3 regions of the Pseudarthrobacter sp. J1763 genome follow, and region 2 is predicted to be linked to each of the others. Evidence: riboswitches for the same ligand, from Rfam matches in the RefSeq annotation. Region 2 holds a riboswitch; each other region holds the start of a gene.

What was found. A riboswitch is a leader RNA that binds a small molecule or an ion and turns the genes downstream of it on or off. The one in region 2 is predicted to bind S-adenosylmethionine.
Region 1: linked by a shared signal. The riboswitch ahead of ACQQCD_RS11270 (bifunctional o-acetylhomoserine/o-acetylserine sulfhydrylase) and the one ahead of ACQQCD_RS01645 (aminotransferase class V-fold PLP-dependent enzyme) in region 2 are both predicted to bind S-adenosylmethionine.
Region 3: linked by a shared signal. The riboswitch ahead of ACQQCD_RS02335 (hypothetical protein) and the one ahead of ACQQCD_RS01645 (aminotransferase class V-fold PLP-dependent enzyme) in region 2 are both predicted to bind S-adenosylmethionine.

Annotation. Positions count from the first base shown of each region.
Region 1 is NZ_JBNPEN010000011.1:68,888-74,261, forward strand. Features, by position in the region: gene ACQQCD_RS11260 (hypothetical protein) at 1-22, shown strand, start outside; gene metX (homoserine O-acetyltransferase MetX) at 38-1,165, opposite strand; gene ACQQCD_RS11270 (bifunctional o-acetylhomoserine/o-acetylserine sulfhydrylase) at 1,188-2,504, opposite strand; SAM riboswitch class IV at 2,556-2,672, opposite strand; gene ACQQCD_RS11275 (VOC family protein) at 2,825-3,463, shown strand; gene ACQQCD_RS11280 (CPBP family intramembrane glutamic endopeptidase) at 3,516-4,274, opposite strand; gene ACQQCD_RS11285 (histidine phosphatase family protein) at 4,369-5,046, shown strand; gene ACQQCD_RS11290 (DeoR/GlpR family DNA-binding transcription regulator) at 5,048-5,374, opposite strand, start outside.
Region 2 is NZ_JBNPEN010000001.1:346,122-351,495, forward strand. Features, by position in the region: gene ACQQCD_RS01635 (Nramp family divalent metal transporter) at 1-286, opposite strand, end outside; gene ACQQCD_RS01640 (class I SAM-dependent methyltransferase) at 417-1,172, opposite strand; gene ACQQCD_RS01645 (aminotransferase class V-fold PLP-dependent enzyme) at 1,222-2,622, opposite strand; SAM riboswitch class IV at 2,654-2,768, opposite strand; gene hisN (histidinol-phosphatase) at 2,883-3,701, opposite strand; gene rsgA (ribosome small subunit-dependent GTPase A) at 3,767-4,882, opposite strand; gene aroA (3-phosphoshikimate 1-carboxyvinyltransferase) at 4,884-5,374, opposite strand, start outside.
Region 3 is NZ_JBNPEN010000002.1:70,574-75,947, forward strand. Features, by position in the region: gene ACQQCD_RS02330 (VIT1/CCC1 transporter family protein) at 1-711, opposite strand, end outside; gene ACQQCD_RS02335 (hypothetical protein) at 824-1,198, opposite strand; SAM riboswitch class IV at 1,211-1,320, opposite strand; partial or broken gene ACQQCD_RS02340 (sodium:solute symporter) at 1,413-2,941, opposite strand; gene ACQQCD_RS02345 (helix-turn-helix domain-containing protein) at 3,179-3,757, shown strand; gene ACQQCD_RS02350 (endonuclease domain-containing protein) at 3,773-4,126, opposite strand; gene ACQQCD_RS02355 (APC family permease) at 4,598-5,374, opposite strand, start outside.

The sequences.
Region 1 (5,374 bases), on a different contig from region 2:
CGCGGAGATTATGCGAGGTTAAGGCGCGTTTGGGCTCTTAGGCCAAGAACTTCCGCAACGGTTCAGATAGTTGGGCAATGTGCGTCAAGAATCCGTCGTGCCCAATTTCAGCTTTGATGGTGTGTACCTCCACTTTGTGTGGCAAGGCTTCGGCCAGCTCTGCTGACTGACGCGGAAAATACAAACGATCAGAGTCCACTGCTGCAACAAAAAAGGCACTCGAAACCTCGCCCAGGGCTGCCTTGAGGGTACCCCTCCCCCGCGTGACGTCGTGACTCATCAACGCTTCGGTCAGAACAATATAGCTATTGGCATCAAAGCGCTGCACCAGCTTGTTGCCTTGGTGGTCAAGGTAGCTTTCCACCTGGTAGCGTCCTCGATCAGCTACGCAAGCGGCGCGCAAGGGCTCCTCATTCACTTGCGGCTTGCGGCCAAAACGGAACTCGAGTTCGGATTCCGAACGGTAGGTGATGTGCGCAATTCGGCGGGCCAAAGCGAGCCCAGCTTCAGGCGCGGGTCCCGCATAGTAATTGCCGTCGTCGAACGCTGGATCCTGACGAATTGCCAAGGTTTGCGCCTGCGCAAAGGCGATCTGCTCCGCGGTGCTTGCAGCGCCGCAGGCAATAACCACACAACGCTCCACGCGCTCCGGGAAACTTGTTGCCCACTCCAGCGCCCGTGCCCCGCCCATAGACCCACCAGCGACTGTATGCCAGCGGCGAATCCCGAGGGCATCGGCTAACCGCGCTTCAACCACTGCTGCGTCTCGCAGCGTGACAAAGGGGAACCGAGAACCCCAAGGAGCACCATCATCGGCCACCGATGACGGCCCAGTGGTTCCGTAACAACCACCCAGGACGTTGATGGCCACCACAAAATACTTGTTAGTGTCCACCGGCGCCCCTGGACCAACCAGGTCATCCCACCAACCTGATTCGTTGCTCTCACCACGGGCAACATGAGTGCTCCCGGTCAGTGCGTGCTCGATCAGAACAGCATTGGAGGCGTCAGCGTTGAGCGCGCCCCATGTTTCGTAAGCCAGTGTGACCTCAGGAAGGTAACCTCCAGCTTCGAGTTCAATCGCACCAACACTGTGCCGAGCCACAAAGCCGTCGCGGGGAGGCAAGGGAGCCGTACGTTCGGGAGCCGGAGCAATAAGAGTCATTGAAGGCAACCTCCGTTCTTGGCTAGTTGCCTTTGGCAGCGCGGAAGCCGGCGTCGAGGTCGGCAAGAATGTCATCGATGTGCTCGATTCCCACGGAGAGTCGGACCAGACCGGGTGTTACACCGGCAACCGCTTGCTGTTCCGGTGTGAGCTGGCTGTGAGTGGTGGAGGCGGGATGAATCACCAAGGAGCGGACGTCGCCGATGTTGGCAACATGCGAGTGCAGTTCTAAAGCGTCCACAAATCGCTTTCCAGCCTCAACACCACCGGGCAATTCGAACGAGACCACTGCACCTGTTCCACGAGGGCCGTATTTGCGACCGCGGGCAAACCACGGGCTGGACTCGAGACCGGCGTAAGCCACAGAGACTACATCGTCGCGAGCCTCAAGCCATTGGGCCGTTTTGACCGCGTTCTCCACGTGGCGTTCCACGCGCAAGCTCAGCGTTTCAAGTCCCTGAGCAATGAGGAATGCGTTGAATGGTGACACTGCTGCGCCGAGGTCCCGCAAGAGTTGAACTCGAGCTTTAAGGATGAAGGATAGGTTGGCCCCGAGGGCGCCATCCTTGCCAAGATCCCGTGCATAAACCAGCCCGTTGTAGCTGGGGTCTGGGGTGTTGAAATTAGGGAAACGGTCCGGATAAGCAGCGAAATCAAACTTTCCCGAATCCACAATCACACCAGCAATTGCGCTGCCGTGGCCACCCAAATATTTGGTTGCCGAATGAACGACGACGTCTGCTCCCCATTCGATGGGACGAATCAGGTAGGGGGTGGCCAGAGTGTTGTCCACAATCAGCGGAACGCCGATCTCATGTGCCAAAGCGGAGATACCTTCAAGGTCCAGTACATCTTGGCGCGGGTTAGAAACTACCTCACCGAAGAATAATTTGGTGTTCGGTTTGACAGCCGCACGCCACTGGTCAAGATTGTCCGGGTCCTTCACAAAGGTGGCCTCCACACCGAACTTTTTGAGTGTGTGCGCCAGCAAATTGTACGTTCCGCCGTAGAGGCTGGGGCTCGCCACAATGTGATCGCCAGCCTCGGCAACGTTGAGGATTGCCAAAGTTGCAGCAGCCTGGCCCGAGCTCAGAAGGAGCGCCCCAATGCCGCCTTCCAAGCTAGCGATTCGCTGCTCAACCGCATCCTGCGTGGGGTTACCAATGCGGGTGTAGATGGGGGCTAGCTCGCTCAACGAGAAACGATTGGCTGCACTCTCGGCACTAGGAAAAACAAAAGAAGTTGTCTGATAAATCGGCAGTGCCCGGGCGCCGGTAGCGACATCTGGTTCCTGACCAACATGGATCTGACGGGTTTCAAAGGACCATGAATTCGACATGTTCGTTCCTCAGGTTAAGGACCGAGACCTCTAGCCGAGACTGAGGCGAACGGACCGCGCTTGCTCCGCGACCCGTTGCCGCGAAACCTGGTCTTCACCCGGGGCACCCCACCGCTAGAAGAGGGTTGCCGGCCAGCAAACCGGGGTTTAGCGCTGGCACTCATGACCTTTTTATAGAGTAGGCCCCGCGAGCTGCAGTCTCCAGTGCGTGTGACAAATATGACGAAGATGACTGCGACCACACAGAATGTAGGGACATCCCATAACGCTTAGGTGAGCCTTAGCTGAGACCTCCATCACAAAGTGCCAAGATGAATGGCATGCGCATGGATCACGTCTCTTACGCTTGTGAAACCGACGGCCTCACGGCCACTACCGAACGAATCTCCGCCGCCTTAGGTGTAGATGCAGTCCGTGGCGGAGTGCATCCCCGCTTCGGTACTCGTAACATGATCATTCCCCTCTCTGGGCACACCTATCTTGAAGTGGTGGAGGTCCTAGACCACCCCGCTTCGGACAAAGCCCCGTTTGGACAAGCTGTGCGCGCCCGTTCCGCTGCCGGCGGTGGCTGGATGGGATGGTGTGTGGAAGTCGAGGACCTCTCCCCCTTTGAACAGCGACTTGGCAGAGCAGCAGTCCCGGGCAACCGCAAATTCCCTGACGGCCGCGAATTGATGTGGCACCAGATTGGCATCCTCGGTCTGATTGCAGACCCGCAGGTCCCCTACATGCTCAAGTGGGAGGGTGACCCGCAACTGCACCCTTCCAACGTCTACAACAGCGAAATCGCGATGTCCAAACTGACTATCGCGGGCTCAGCTGAGCGCGTTACCGAATGGTTGGGTGAGCCAGTAGAACAGCCTCTAGAAGATGTAGCCGTTGAGTGGGTAGCACCGCACGGCACACCTGGCATTATGTCCGTCACCTTCAACACTCCCAACGGAGCTGTCACCATCTAGGCTTCACACTTCTGCAAGCATAAAATCGATCGGCCTGAGTTAGCGTTCCGCGTTAGCCTAGGCCGATTGCTTTGCCAAAGAGGCTGAAACCTACAAAGGCAGCAATATCCAGGAGCGCGTGCGCCACCAAGAGCGGAACCAATCTGCACTGACGCGAGTACAACCACGCGAAGAGCAAACCCATCACCACGTTGCCAATAAACGGTCCGAACCCTTGATACAGGTGGTAGCTACCGCGCAACAGCGAGCTAACAATGATGGCTGCCGGAACCCGCCAGCCCAATTTCTCCCAGCGGGCCAACAAATAGCCCACTACAATAACTTCTTCGAGAATTGAGTGGCGCACCGCGGAGAGGATCAAAACCGGCACCGTCCACCAGTGAGCGTCCAAGGCGGAGGGGATAATCGCCGTCGTAATTCCAGCTGCTCGGCCAGCGGCGTACAGTGCCAGAGTTCCGGCACCCAACACCGCGGCCAAGACCAGACCAGTCAATACGTCTTTGACCAGCGAGCCCAGAGAACCTCGCTTTAGCCCAAGCCGAGCTAAGGCACCCGGCCCCTCCCCTGCTAAAAAGTAGATCACCAACAACACCGGCACCAGCGAGAAACCAATGTCCAAAAGTTGGTATAGAGCGTCAAAGAACTCGCGGTTATTCCTCGAGGCATTGAGTGTAGACGTCGACTGACTCAGCGGGCCTTGGCTCATCTTGTCAGCCAACTGCACTACCGAATAGACCGCTGATTGCCCCAACGAAAGCCCAAGCACAATCAGGATTTCAAGCCGCAGTCTTTTGCGCGCAGGGGTAAGCATTTCACTATCTTGCCGTGAATAACCCATGGTGATGCTCCAACTTTCCTGTGAACCAACTCTGAGTTGCCCGTCCACGTGGATATGCTTGGGGACTATGAGCGCTCCACAGCAAATCATTATGGTCCGTCACGGTCAATCGGCGGCCAATGTGGACACCACCATCTATAACAGGGTGCCGGATTACCGCATCCCACTGACCGAGCTAGGCGTACAACAAGCCAAAGAAGCCGGCGAGAAAATCCGGCGTCAATTAGATGGGCAGCCAGTTTGTGTTTACGTCTCGCCCTACTTGCGTGCCTACCAAACACTGGAAGCCCTCAACCTCGGTTCTTTGGCGGAGCGAGTGATTGAAGAGCCCAGGCTGCGCGAACAAGACTGGGCTAATTTCCAGATCGCCGGGGATATTGCAGACCAAAAAGAACTTCGCAACGCCTACGGACACTTCTTCTACCGCTTCCGCGAAGGAGAATCCGGCTCCGACGTGTACGACCGCATTTCCTCGTTTATGGAAACCCTGTACCGGCACTGGTCCAAAGAGAACTACGCCCCCAACGCACTGTTTGTCACACACGGATTAACCATGCGCTTGTTTTGTATGCGCTGGTTTCACTGGTCGGTTGAATACTTTGAATCGCTGAACAACCCAGAGAATGCCGAAATTCGGACGCTTCACCGCGCTGACGGAAAGTACAAGCTAGACCGTCCCTTTACCCAGTGGGTCAACCGCGAAGAAACCGCAACGGTGCTCAACGCTCCACCCATGCTGTTTTGAGCTATCCGACGCTGTCCGCAACGATGACGCGAATCCCTTGTGCTTCAAAGGCTGCACGTGAATCGGCGCTGATGCCAGAATCAGTGATGAGGTTCCGCAGCTGGTAACCGCCCATCGTGGCAAAAGCACGCTGGCCAATCTTTGAAGAATCGGCCAAAACGTATGAACTTCCAGCGCGTCGGGCCATCTCGGTATTGACCATCGCTTCGCCTTCATCGTTGATGGTGGGGCCAAGCTCGGGATCGATCCCGTTGACGCCAATAAACGCGATGTCCAAAGCGACCTTTTGCATAATGGTGTCCGTATATGGGCCCACCAGCTCATAGGA
Region 2 (5,374 bases):
CCGTTTGCGGAAGGCGTTCGCCGAGCAGTTCGGGTAGCGACTTCCCGGTCACAATTCCAAGTTTCGCTGATTGGTATTGGATCAGCATCGCCATCACATTTGCCGCGACGAGGACCCACACCAGTAGGTAGCCGTACTTTGCGCCAGCAGTGAGGTTAGCCGCCACATTCCCAGGATCTACATACGCGATGGCCGCAACGAATGCCGGGCCCAAAAGGCCCAGGAGGGCACGGCGAGAAACGCGATGCGTCTGTACCGAGATAGTGGTGGGGGATGGCTGACTCATGGTGAATGTTCCTTGTAGTCGCCATCGTCATCGAGGGCGAGCGCACACTAGTTCGATGTTCCTTAATAAAATATTTAGATTCACCGAAACTTTAGCTGGGCAGACATAAGAAGGCAATGCCCAGTGCCGCTCAGAGCTTGAGTGTTCGCCAAGCGTGGCAGCGGTACGGCAAGTGCACTGAATCTGTGGGCGAGTACCCCAAGTGCTCATATAGATACCAGTGAAGGTTGTGCAGCATTCGCTCACGAGACTTGTCATTGGCAGAGAGATAAAAACTGCGCGATTTCGCCAGCTCGATGATGCCCACGGGCGTCAGCGGATCCGCCCAATGAATGGTGAGAGATTCGAGGGCCGCGAATTCAGATCCGACGGCGGGCCGAAAGTCGGGTTTTAGAACATCACCAGCATGCATAATCCGTGAGAGGCGATGAACCCAGGGGATGGTGGTGTCCAGTTGATTCCACACCAGCCCTAACACCCCACCCGGAGTCAGAATCCGGGCAACCTCTTCGCTCGCAAGGTGCGGGTCAACCCAGTGCCACGCTTGGGCAACAGTGACTACTTGGAATGTCTGGGCGGACAGGCCAGTGGATTCTGCAGTGCCCAGATAGGACGACACCGTGGGCAGGACCAGCCTCAACTGCATCAGCATGTCATCGGAAGGATCCACGGCGCTGACTTCGAGTCCAAGCTCCACTAAGCGGGCAGTGAATTTACCCGTCCCGGCGCCCAAGTCTGCAGCCCGCCGTGCGCCCTCAGGCACAAGCCACTGAGCAATCTCAAGCGGGTACCCAGGGCGCACCTCGTTGTAGTGTTCGGCACCATCTTCGAAGGCCTTGCCGAGCTCACGGCGACGTTCGTGGTGGATTTTGGGACCGCCAATCACGCGTGGCTATCCTTCCAAGAAGTGGGGCGAGTTTTATACCGCTTCCACTTTAGACCGAGCAGGGTGCTGCACCGGCTGTTCCCGGAGTATTCGGCGCCCAATCGGGGTAGTTGCGGGAATCGTTGGCAGGAACCCAACGACCAGCGTCGATCACGTAGTCCCACCCCAAGCCACTACTGCGAAGTTCGGTCACAGCCTTGATAAGCCGTTCTGCGTCCTCAAGGCGGGATCCAACGCCGAAGCTGGCCCGCAATGATCCAGCTGGCAGCCCAAGCCGCTTCAACAAGGGGTGAGCGCAGAACTTACCGTCACGAATCCCAATTCCGTGCTCTGCAGATAAGTAAGCGGCCACCAGTCCGGCGTCGTAACCTTCTACCGAAAAGTTCACTACACCAATGGTGTCCAGATGATCCTGAGGGAAGATCTTGTGAACCTTCACCCCGCTAATGGAGCTCAAGCCCTCAACAAGGTGGTCACGGATGGCCGCTTCGTGACCGATCCACTGTGATTCGTCGAGACTGGCCAAAATTTGGGTGGCCCGGGCCAAGGTTGCTGCACCCAAAACGTTGGGCGAGCCAGCTTCATGGCGAGCCGGACCGGTAGTCCACGTCACCGAATCCAGCCGAGCTTCCTTGACGGCACCGCCACCGGCAAGAAGCGGGGTGCCTTCATCGAGCCAGTCGCTGCGTCCCACCAGCACTCCTGCGCCGAACGGTGCATACAGTTTGTGGCCGGAGAACGCGAGATAGTCAACGTCCAGTTCCGAAATATTGATTCGGCGGTGCGGAGCTAATTGAGCAGCATCCACAACAATCCGTGCACCATGCTGGTGAGCGAGTGTGGCTAGTCGCTGTAGCGGCAGAACTTCGCCGGTGACATTTGAGGCGCCCGTGACTGCCAGCAAGGAAATCCCGCCGTTAGCGAGTTCAGCATCCAGGGCCCGGACAGTCGCCTCAATCGTTGACTCCGCCACTACGCTGCGGTGTGGCAACCGTTGCCAAGGGAGCAGATTGGCGTGGTGCTCAATATCCAAGTAGAGAACTTCGCCGAGTGGACTGCCATGAACGCTTGGTAGGGAGCCGGCTAAGACGTTGAGTGAATCGGTGGTGTTCCGGGTGAAAATCACCGTGTCATCAGGACGGCCGCCCACAAAGTCACGCACAATGTTCCGAGCATTTTCGTACACCGAGGTGCTGATCTGCGAGGCATAGCCAGCGCCTCGGTGGACGCTGGCGTAATAGGGGAGGATCTCATTCAAGTAGGCGGAAACCACGCTCAGCGCCGGAGCGGAAGCTCCGTAGTCCAAGTTGGCGTAGCGGACACCACCACCTTGGATCAGTGGGGCAACAATTTCGGCACCGGTGACTGCAGCAAGCGGGCGAACTGCAGAAACAGCCTGCTGAGCAGAGTATTCGGCAGTGAAGGCGGGGGACAGGCGAGCAAGAGACATGTGTGACCTCATCGGAGAGGAACCCCTGAGGGGTTCGCGCTTGCCAGCAACGGTTCATTGCCAGCCAGGTCGTCACCCGGGGCACCCCACCGCGATAGGAGGGTTGCCGACCAGCAAACCGGGGTTTAGCGCTGGCACTCGTGACCTGCCAAAAACACTAAGGTACCCATCCCGGCGAGCTCAAGCCTCCGGGAAATGTTACGTGTTGTGTGAAGCGTGTTTCCACGCCCGCTTTGCCTGAGCCGCAGTTCTTCGAGGTGCTAGTTACTCAAGAGGTCGTCCAACTCGGGATTCAAACGGTGCAGAACCTCGGAGTGAAGAATCGAGTTGGTCGCCAAGGCGTTGCCGCCAAAGGGGCCATCAGCGCCATCGAGCGAGGTAAAACGCCCACCGGCCTCAGTAACAATCGGAACCAAAGCGGCCATGTCATAGAGGTTCAATTCCGGCTCGCAGGCAATGTCCACTGCACCTTCGGCGACCATGCAATAGGACCAAAAATCTCCGTAGGCCCGGGTGCGCCATACGTCTTCAGTCAACGCTAGGAACTCGTCGAGATTTCCGCGTTCCTTCCACCCACTCAGGCTCGAGTAAGACATCGAAGCGTCGGAGAGCTCTGTGACATTAGAAACCCGCAAACGAGTTGCGGAAGCCAAGGAACGGCCCATATAGGCGCCCATTCCCTGAGCTGCCCACCAGCGTTTGCCCAGTGCCGGTGCGCTCACCACCCCAACAACCGGCTCACCCTCGTCAACAAGGGCAATCAGCGTTGCCCACACGGGAACACCGCGAATGAAGTTCTTAGTACCGTCGATCGGGTCAATAATCCAGCGTCGTGCCCCATGACCTGAGCTGCCAAACTCTTCACCCAGCACAGCGTCGCGCGGGCGGGAACGGGAGAGTTGGCCGCGAATGGATTCTTCGGCAGCCTTGTCAGCGTCCGTCACGGGCGTCATGTCCGGCTTGGTCTCAACATTGAGGTCCTGCGCTTTGAAGCGGGCCATGGTCTGGGCGTCTACAGAGTCAGCAAGAACGTGGGCCAGGCGTAGGTCATCGTTGTAGCTTTGTGGCGCAAGAGTCATGTTTCCACGCTACCGGTAAATCCGCCCGAGGGTTGGGAGGTGGGAGCTCTGGAGCGAAGTAACGCCTAGTTGACGGTGCCCAATTCCTTGCCCTCGCGGGCTTCTTGGCGGGGGTCTGTACCCAATAGCCGGCGGAAGGACAGTAGGCGCTCAGCACCGGCCGCTCCGGCATGTCCCTCAGCAACCCACGGGTCAAGACCACAATTTACAGCCGAGGTGTTGTGTTTACAGCCACGTTCGCAAGAATCGGTACCCGGCTCGAGGTCAGGGAAAGCGCGGATGATCCGGTCAGGGTCAACCAAAGCCAAACCAAAGGAGCGGATGCCGGGGGTGTCGATAATCCAACTTCCCGCTGGCGAATCAGTAAGCCTGAGTGCCAGGGCCGAACTGGAAGTATGGCGGCCGCGACCAGTAACAGCATTTACCCCGCCGGTGGCTCGTTGGGAACCAGTTAAGGCATTAACCATGGTGGATTTTCCAACACCGGAGTGACCGATCATCACCGTGACTTTGGCGTCCAAAAAGCTGCGAAGCTGCTTCACAGCTGCCTCGTCGAGACTTGCTGAGAGTCCGTCGTCGGAGCGGGCATCGATACCGGAGGCGCCATTGTCCGCCGTCCGGCTAATCACAATCTCCAAATCCAGATTCGCGTAATTGGCCAAGAAAGGTGCTGGATCTTTGACGTCCGCCTTGGTGACCAAGAGCAACGGCGCAATTCCGGCATCATACGCTGCAACAAGTGCCCGGTCAACAAAACCGGTACGAGGTTCTGGGTTGGCTGCGGCCACCACAATGACCAGTTGGTCTGCGTTGGCTACCACAGCGCGTTCCACCGGGTCCGTGTCATCAGCGCTACGGCGCAACAGGGTGCGTCGCTCTTCGACTCGCACCAGACGGGCTAGTGTGTCCGGCGCTCCAGAGACATCACCCACTAGCGCAACGAAGTCTCCAGCAACCACGGGATTACGCCGCAGTTCACGGGCTCGGGCAGCTATAACTGTTCGTTCTGTGCTGGTGTCCTCATCAACGATCGCGGTGTAGCGGCCACGGTCAACAGTGATAATGCGCCCGATGACCGCTTCAAGATGATCCGGGCGGTCCTTAGTGCGTGGACGTGAACCTTTTTTGTTGGGCCGGACCCGAACATCGGATTCGTCCCAGGACTGCAGACTACGGGCCATGCTAGTCACCACCGTGCTGGGCGAGCATCGCATGCCACAACTGGGGGAAATCAGGCATGGTTTTAGACGTTGTGCCAATGTCTTGGACTTCAACGCCGGGTACCGCGAGGCCAAGGATGGCACCGGCGGTCGCCATTCGGTGGTCAGCGTAACTACGTACGACGTCGGCACGGAGCTTGGCGGGCCGAATTATCAGGCCATCGCTGGTTTCCTCGGCATCGCCACCTAAGCGATTAATTTCCGCCACAAGGGCGGCCAGCCGGTCGGTTTCGTGACCGCGCAAATGTGCGATTCCGGTCAATTGCGAGGGGCTGTTAGCCAAGGCGCACAATGCGGCAACTGTAGGAGCCAATTCGCTGGTTTCATCAAAGGTGGACCCCTTGATCTCGGGCCCGCCAGTTACGGTGAGTGTCCCGCCGTCGAGCGTTACGGTGGCGCCCATTTGGGCAAGAATGCTTCGCCACTGGTCACCCACTTGGGTGGTTTTTTCCG
Region 3 (5,374 bases), on a different contig from region 2:
CACTAGTTCGTTCTGATCCACATCCAGCTGGGGTGCTGCATGGAGGGTGATCTGGGTAGGCCGTGATGCTTCGAGCAATTCGCGCTGAGAACGGACTGAAACAAATTCGCCAGCACCCATGGACAAAGCGCCTGCCAGCAGGCCGGCAACACCACTAAAGAGGACAACTTGGCTGCTCACACCCGTCGCGGCCATACCCATCACCAAGGACAAATTGCTGACCAGGCCGTCATTGGCGCCAAATACAGCTGCGCGGAACGTGCCGGAGAGGCGGTTACGGCCGCGGGTTGCCAAACCACGAACTACTTCCTCGTGAATGGCTTCGTCGGCGGCCATGGCCGGGGTAGCAGCCGGGTCTGTGGCGTAGGGGGAGCGGCCCTCGGCGCGCTGGGCCAAGGCCAAAACGAACACGGATCCAAAGTTCCGGGCCAAGAATCCGAGGAGCTGACTGTTGAGCGAGGCGGCACGCTTCTGCTCAGCATGCTCGCCCAAGAGCTGCTCCCAGTGAGCCTCATGCCGGCCCTCAGCTTCGGCCAAAGCGAGCAAGATTGAGCGCTCTTCGCCTTCGCGGCGCTGGGCCAAATCGCGGTATACGGCCGCTTCGGCGCGCTCGTCGGCGAGGTACTGCCGCCAGCGTTTGATGTCTGCAGAAGTAGCTTCAGTAACTGCTTGCTGGTGGGTTCCGGACTGCTCTTCCGGCGTTGAATTCAACTCGGGCTCCTGGGTTCAATGAAAGGTGGCGCCCCGTTGCGCAACCATCACTGTACCGTTTATCGGCTCGGATTTTGGGCCGGTATTCCTTGCGAAAAAGTTTCGGTAGACCTTAATTTGTGGCTTTCAGAGTGAAGCTCAGAGGTTTCCCACGGCGGTGCCCTATGGCGGCTACACGGACAGTCAGCACAGCGTTCACTTCATCCCAGCCCGGTTGAGCCACAGCATTGTTCAGTGCTCGGGCCAACTCCTTCGGCTCGGCACACCAATACCGTTGAGACCCACTTGAGCGCCAGATGGTGACGGTGCCCAAATTTAGATCCACGGCTGGCAGGACCGGCACCGTGGTGGGCTGGGACGCGGTGTCCGCGGCGTCGTCGTACTTAAGCGATTGCTGAAACTGAACTGGTTCTTGAAACTGAATTGGTTCTTGAAACTGAACTGGTTGCTGCGGGGCTGAATAGCGGTCTGTGGGGGCGGCTGACACGGCCGGATCCTTCCGTTGCTCTTGCCCCGGCCTTCTGGCCGCGGCCGCTTCCTCATCCGAACCACCCGCGAACATGGGGTTGGTCTGTGGTAAGTCGGAGCTTGGCACCACAAGTCTTGAAGCTGCGCACCAGCTTACAACGCACTGCGGCGGTGCCGGAATTTGTGAATCCGGCACCGCCGCAGGAGGTGCTTTTGTTACGTGCTCTGTGCGTCTAAGGAACTGCTACCGGCGTTTTTTCTTCCACAACTGCGCCTGATACACGCTTGTCCCATGCGGCGCGAACAGCCGCGTCAGTGGGCTTAGTCAGGAGTGAGAGAACCACATAAACCAGCAGCGACGCGCCAAGGCCCCAGTAGATGGGATCGTTGGCGTACACGCCATCCTCGCTGGGGATGATGCCAGCGGAGTAGGCAATCAGCAGTGCCAGAGTGAGGACGGAGCCAACAGCCATTGACCATGCAGCGGCGATTCCGGTACCGCGCTTCCACACCAGACCACCTAGGATTGCCACCAGTAGACCGCCCACCAGGATGTCGTAAGCGATGGTCAAAGCCACCACAACATCCTGCGCGGCCATGGAAATCAGCACGGCGATGATGCCCAAAGCAAGGACCCAATAACGGTTGGCTTTGACGTCGTGCTCCGGGTTTTCGGTGTCATTGGTGTTGATGGTTTTCCCAAACCAGCTGGCAACAAAAGGAACAACATCGGCGCGTGCCACGGTTGCTGCGGCAATGAGCGCACCGGACGCAGTGGACATCATGGCGGCAACAGCGGCAGCCATGACCAGACCACCGATCCCGATTGGCAAAATGTTGGTGGCGACCTCGGCGTAAACAACGTCCTTGCCGAGTGCTTTGACGTCAATATTGGGCAGTGCTACCTTGGCGGCCAAGCCGATCAAAGCGCCGGCCACACCGTAGAGAATGCAGTAGATACCGGCAGTGGCGCCGCCCCAACGGGCAACCGCAGGGGTTTTGGCGGTGAACACACGCTGCCAAATGTCCTGACCGATCAACAGACCCAAGGTGTAGACCACAAAGTACGTGATGATGGTCTGGACCCCGATGCCGTCCATCTGGAAGAAGCTCGCGTCAACGCGTTCGCGGATGCCGTTTAGGCCGCCGGCTGCGTTGAGTGTGAACGGGAGCATCAGGAAGAAGATGCCCACGGTTTTGATGATGAACTGAACCTGGTCAGCGAGGGTAATGGACCACATACCGCCGATAGTCGAGTACACCAGCACAATGGCACCGCCCACGGCGATGGCCAGCCAACGTTCCCAGCCGAAGAGAACCACAAAAATGGTGGCGTAGGCGCCCGTAGAAGTTGCGCAGAGCATCAGGGTGTAGGCAAGCATCACAATGCCAGAGGTCTGCGTGGCGCGCTGGCCGTAACGCAGGCTGAGCATTTGGGAAACAGTGTAAATCTTGAGGCGCTGAATGGTGGGGGCGAAGAGCAAGCTCAGCAGCAAAACACCGGCGCCAATGGCGACCACCAGCCACATACCGGAAATACCAAACTTGTAGCCGAGGCCGACGCCACCTACGGTGGATGCGCCTCCCAGTACGACGGCGGCCATGGTGCCTGTGTAGAGCAGGGGACCAAGGCGGCGGCCCGCTACGAGGAAGTCGCTGTTGTTTTGGTGCGGGACTTGCCCCACCAGCCGAACGCCAGCATGGCGAGCAAATATGCCACCACAATAACGATGTTGATGATGTTGCCAGAAGCGGCATTCATGGGGAGCTCCTCAGAGCGTTATATAAGAGGTTGGGGTGGTGACCACGCGGATATTTCCTATGAGGCAACCTTTGTTGCCCGCCACGCTATTATGTGATGGGCCTAACAGTCAATCTCGTGACATAACAAGTGAGCTTTGAAGGCACGCCTTAGGATGGCTCCAGTGACCTGGGCAGGCTCTGGCTGGAACAACGGTGTTTGGCCGAGGCTGCGCGAACCAGCGGTGAAAGGTTTTTGATGAAGGCATTGCCCGTAGAACCCAGCAGTACCCCCGTGGCGATCGGCTCCCGGATTAGGGCCGCCCGCCAATCCCAGCGCCTGACCATCGAACAAGTTGCTGCCGCCACTGGCTTGACCAAAGGATTTCTCAGCAGGGTGGAACGTGACCTGACTTCGCCGTCGGTAGCTTCCTTGGTGACCTTGTGCCAGGTGCTATCCGTTTCCGTGGGGGATCTATTTGCCGCTCCGGAAACTCATTTGACCCGCAATGGCGATGGTCCGCGGATCTCACTCGGTGGCGAGGGAATTGTTGAGCGGCTGCTCACTGCCCGTTCTGAACGCCGCGTCCAGGTCCTCCAAGGTGTTATTGCCCCGCGCGGTAAAGGCGAAAGCGAACTGTATGCCGTGGACTGCGATGTTGATGTCCTGCATGTTGTTCGAGGCAAACTGAGCCTGATCATGACCAATGAACGTTATGAACTTTCCGCCGGGGACACCTTGTCATTTCCCGGGCGTGAGCCCCACAGCTGGGAAAACCCGGGCAGCGAAGAAACCGAAGTCCTCTGGATTCTTGTACCGGCCGCAACGGGGCAGTAATACTCCCGTTTGCCCTCACCGCCCCTGCGCCCGCAGAACCTGCTGAATCTGGGCAATAACCTCGGTTGGTCGGGCCCAAATGTCCTCCGGCATGTACCGGAGGACCCTAAAACCGTGGCTCGTTGAGGCGTTGTTGCGTTGAAGGTCCTTGCGCATGGACTGCCGGCTCGAATGATACTGGAACCCATCCACTTCCACGATGGACTCGGCGCGCATATCCAGCTCCCGCAATTGTTGCAACGCCGGGGCCGAGCATGAGCCCTTCAACTCTTGGGTCAGTAATTCAAGGGGCACACCGCAAAGACGAATAGCTGAGGTGGCGAGGGCAGTTGAGGCGGGGATAGGTAGGCACGTGAGTGCATGGATCACCGCATCCTCAACTGCTGCCAGCGGAAGTAAGCCTTCCGCGTCGAATCGGACGGTCCGATGCCGAACAAACCCAGAGCCGTGGCCGTGGTTGCATCCCAAATGGAGCTGTGTGGGCGGGTTGCGTATCCACAGGCCGTAGTGACTTGCGGCGCTGGCACATGTTAACCACGCGTTGTTGATGACAGCCGTTTGGAGATCAGCTGGCGCGTCCTTGCTACACCACCATGTTTTTTGAGTGCTACTACGGGGTCCATTCAACGAGTTCACGCGATGCGGGCTTCCAAAGCTACGGCTCAGGTGCTCTATGTGGACAAGTTTTCCCAGATTCCTTGGCCTTCCAGCCCAGTTGCTCGGGAAAATCTTGATGCGCTCGCCGCAGGATCCCCGGAATGTGGGGGTTTTGTGGGGCCGGCGTGGGCGGGAAGGCGAGTAACTGGGCTGGAAGACCTAGCAAGGGAGCGCGAAGCCGCCCTAGCCGACGTGCACCCAGGGGCGGCGGGTGATATCGGGTTCCGCTTCGCGCAGCACTTCCCGAGTTACGGGGGCAATTTCGCCGTCGCCGAAGAGCAAAAAGCGGCTCAGATTGGCGATGGGATTTCCCTCGGTCCAACGGAAGTAGATGTGTGGCATCAATCCGGTGACGTCGCGAATATGCAGCAGGACAGCGGCCACAGTGTTGGGCACGTTGTTGCTGTGGACTTCCAAGATTCGGTAGCCGTGGCGGGTCACGCCGGTAACCATCAGCTCTTGTTCAAAGTCAGAGCTGTCATCAACTATCACTTCGATGAAAATTGCGTCGCAGTCCACGGGAAGGTGGTTAGCGAGTCTGGCGTGGTCCAGTTTTTCCTTGTACCGGGCGTCTGAATTTTGCGAAGGCTCATGCGCAATGATCCGGACAGGAGCGTCGTCTTCGTCGGACACAAATTCCAAGGCGGTGCGGTCCAGCTTGACCAGTGTTGCGCGCAGTTCAAAGGAGCGTCGGATTCGCGAGGCAAAGCTCAGTACCATAATCGCCACAATAAACAGTGCAGCAATCTTCAAACCGTCTGGCCGCTCGATTGAGTTGAGCACGGTGGTGTAGAGGAACACCACCGACACCACACCAAATCCGATCATGGCCAAGCGCTGCTTTTTCCGCCGGGCGGACAGCGTTACGGCGATCGAAGCTGAGGTCATAAGCACCAGAACCCCGGTGGCGTAGGCGCCACCTTGGGCGTTGACGTCGGCCTGGAAAATGATGGTGATCAG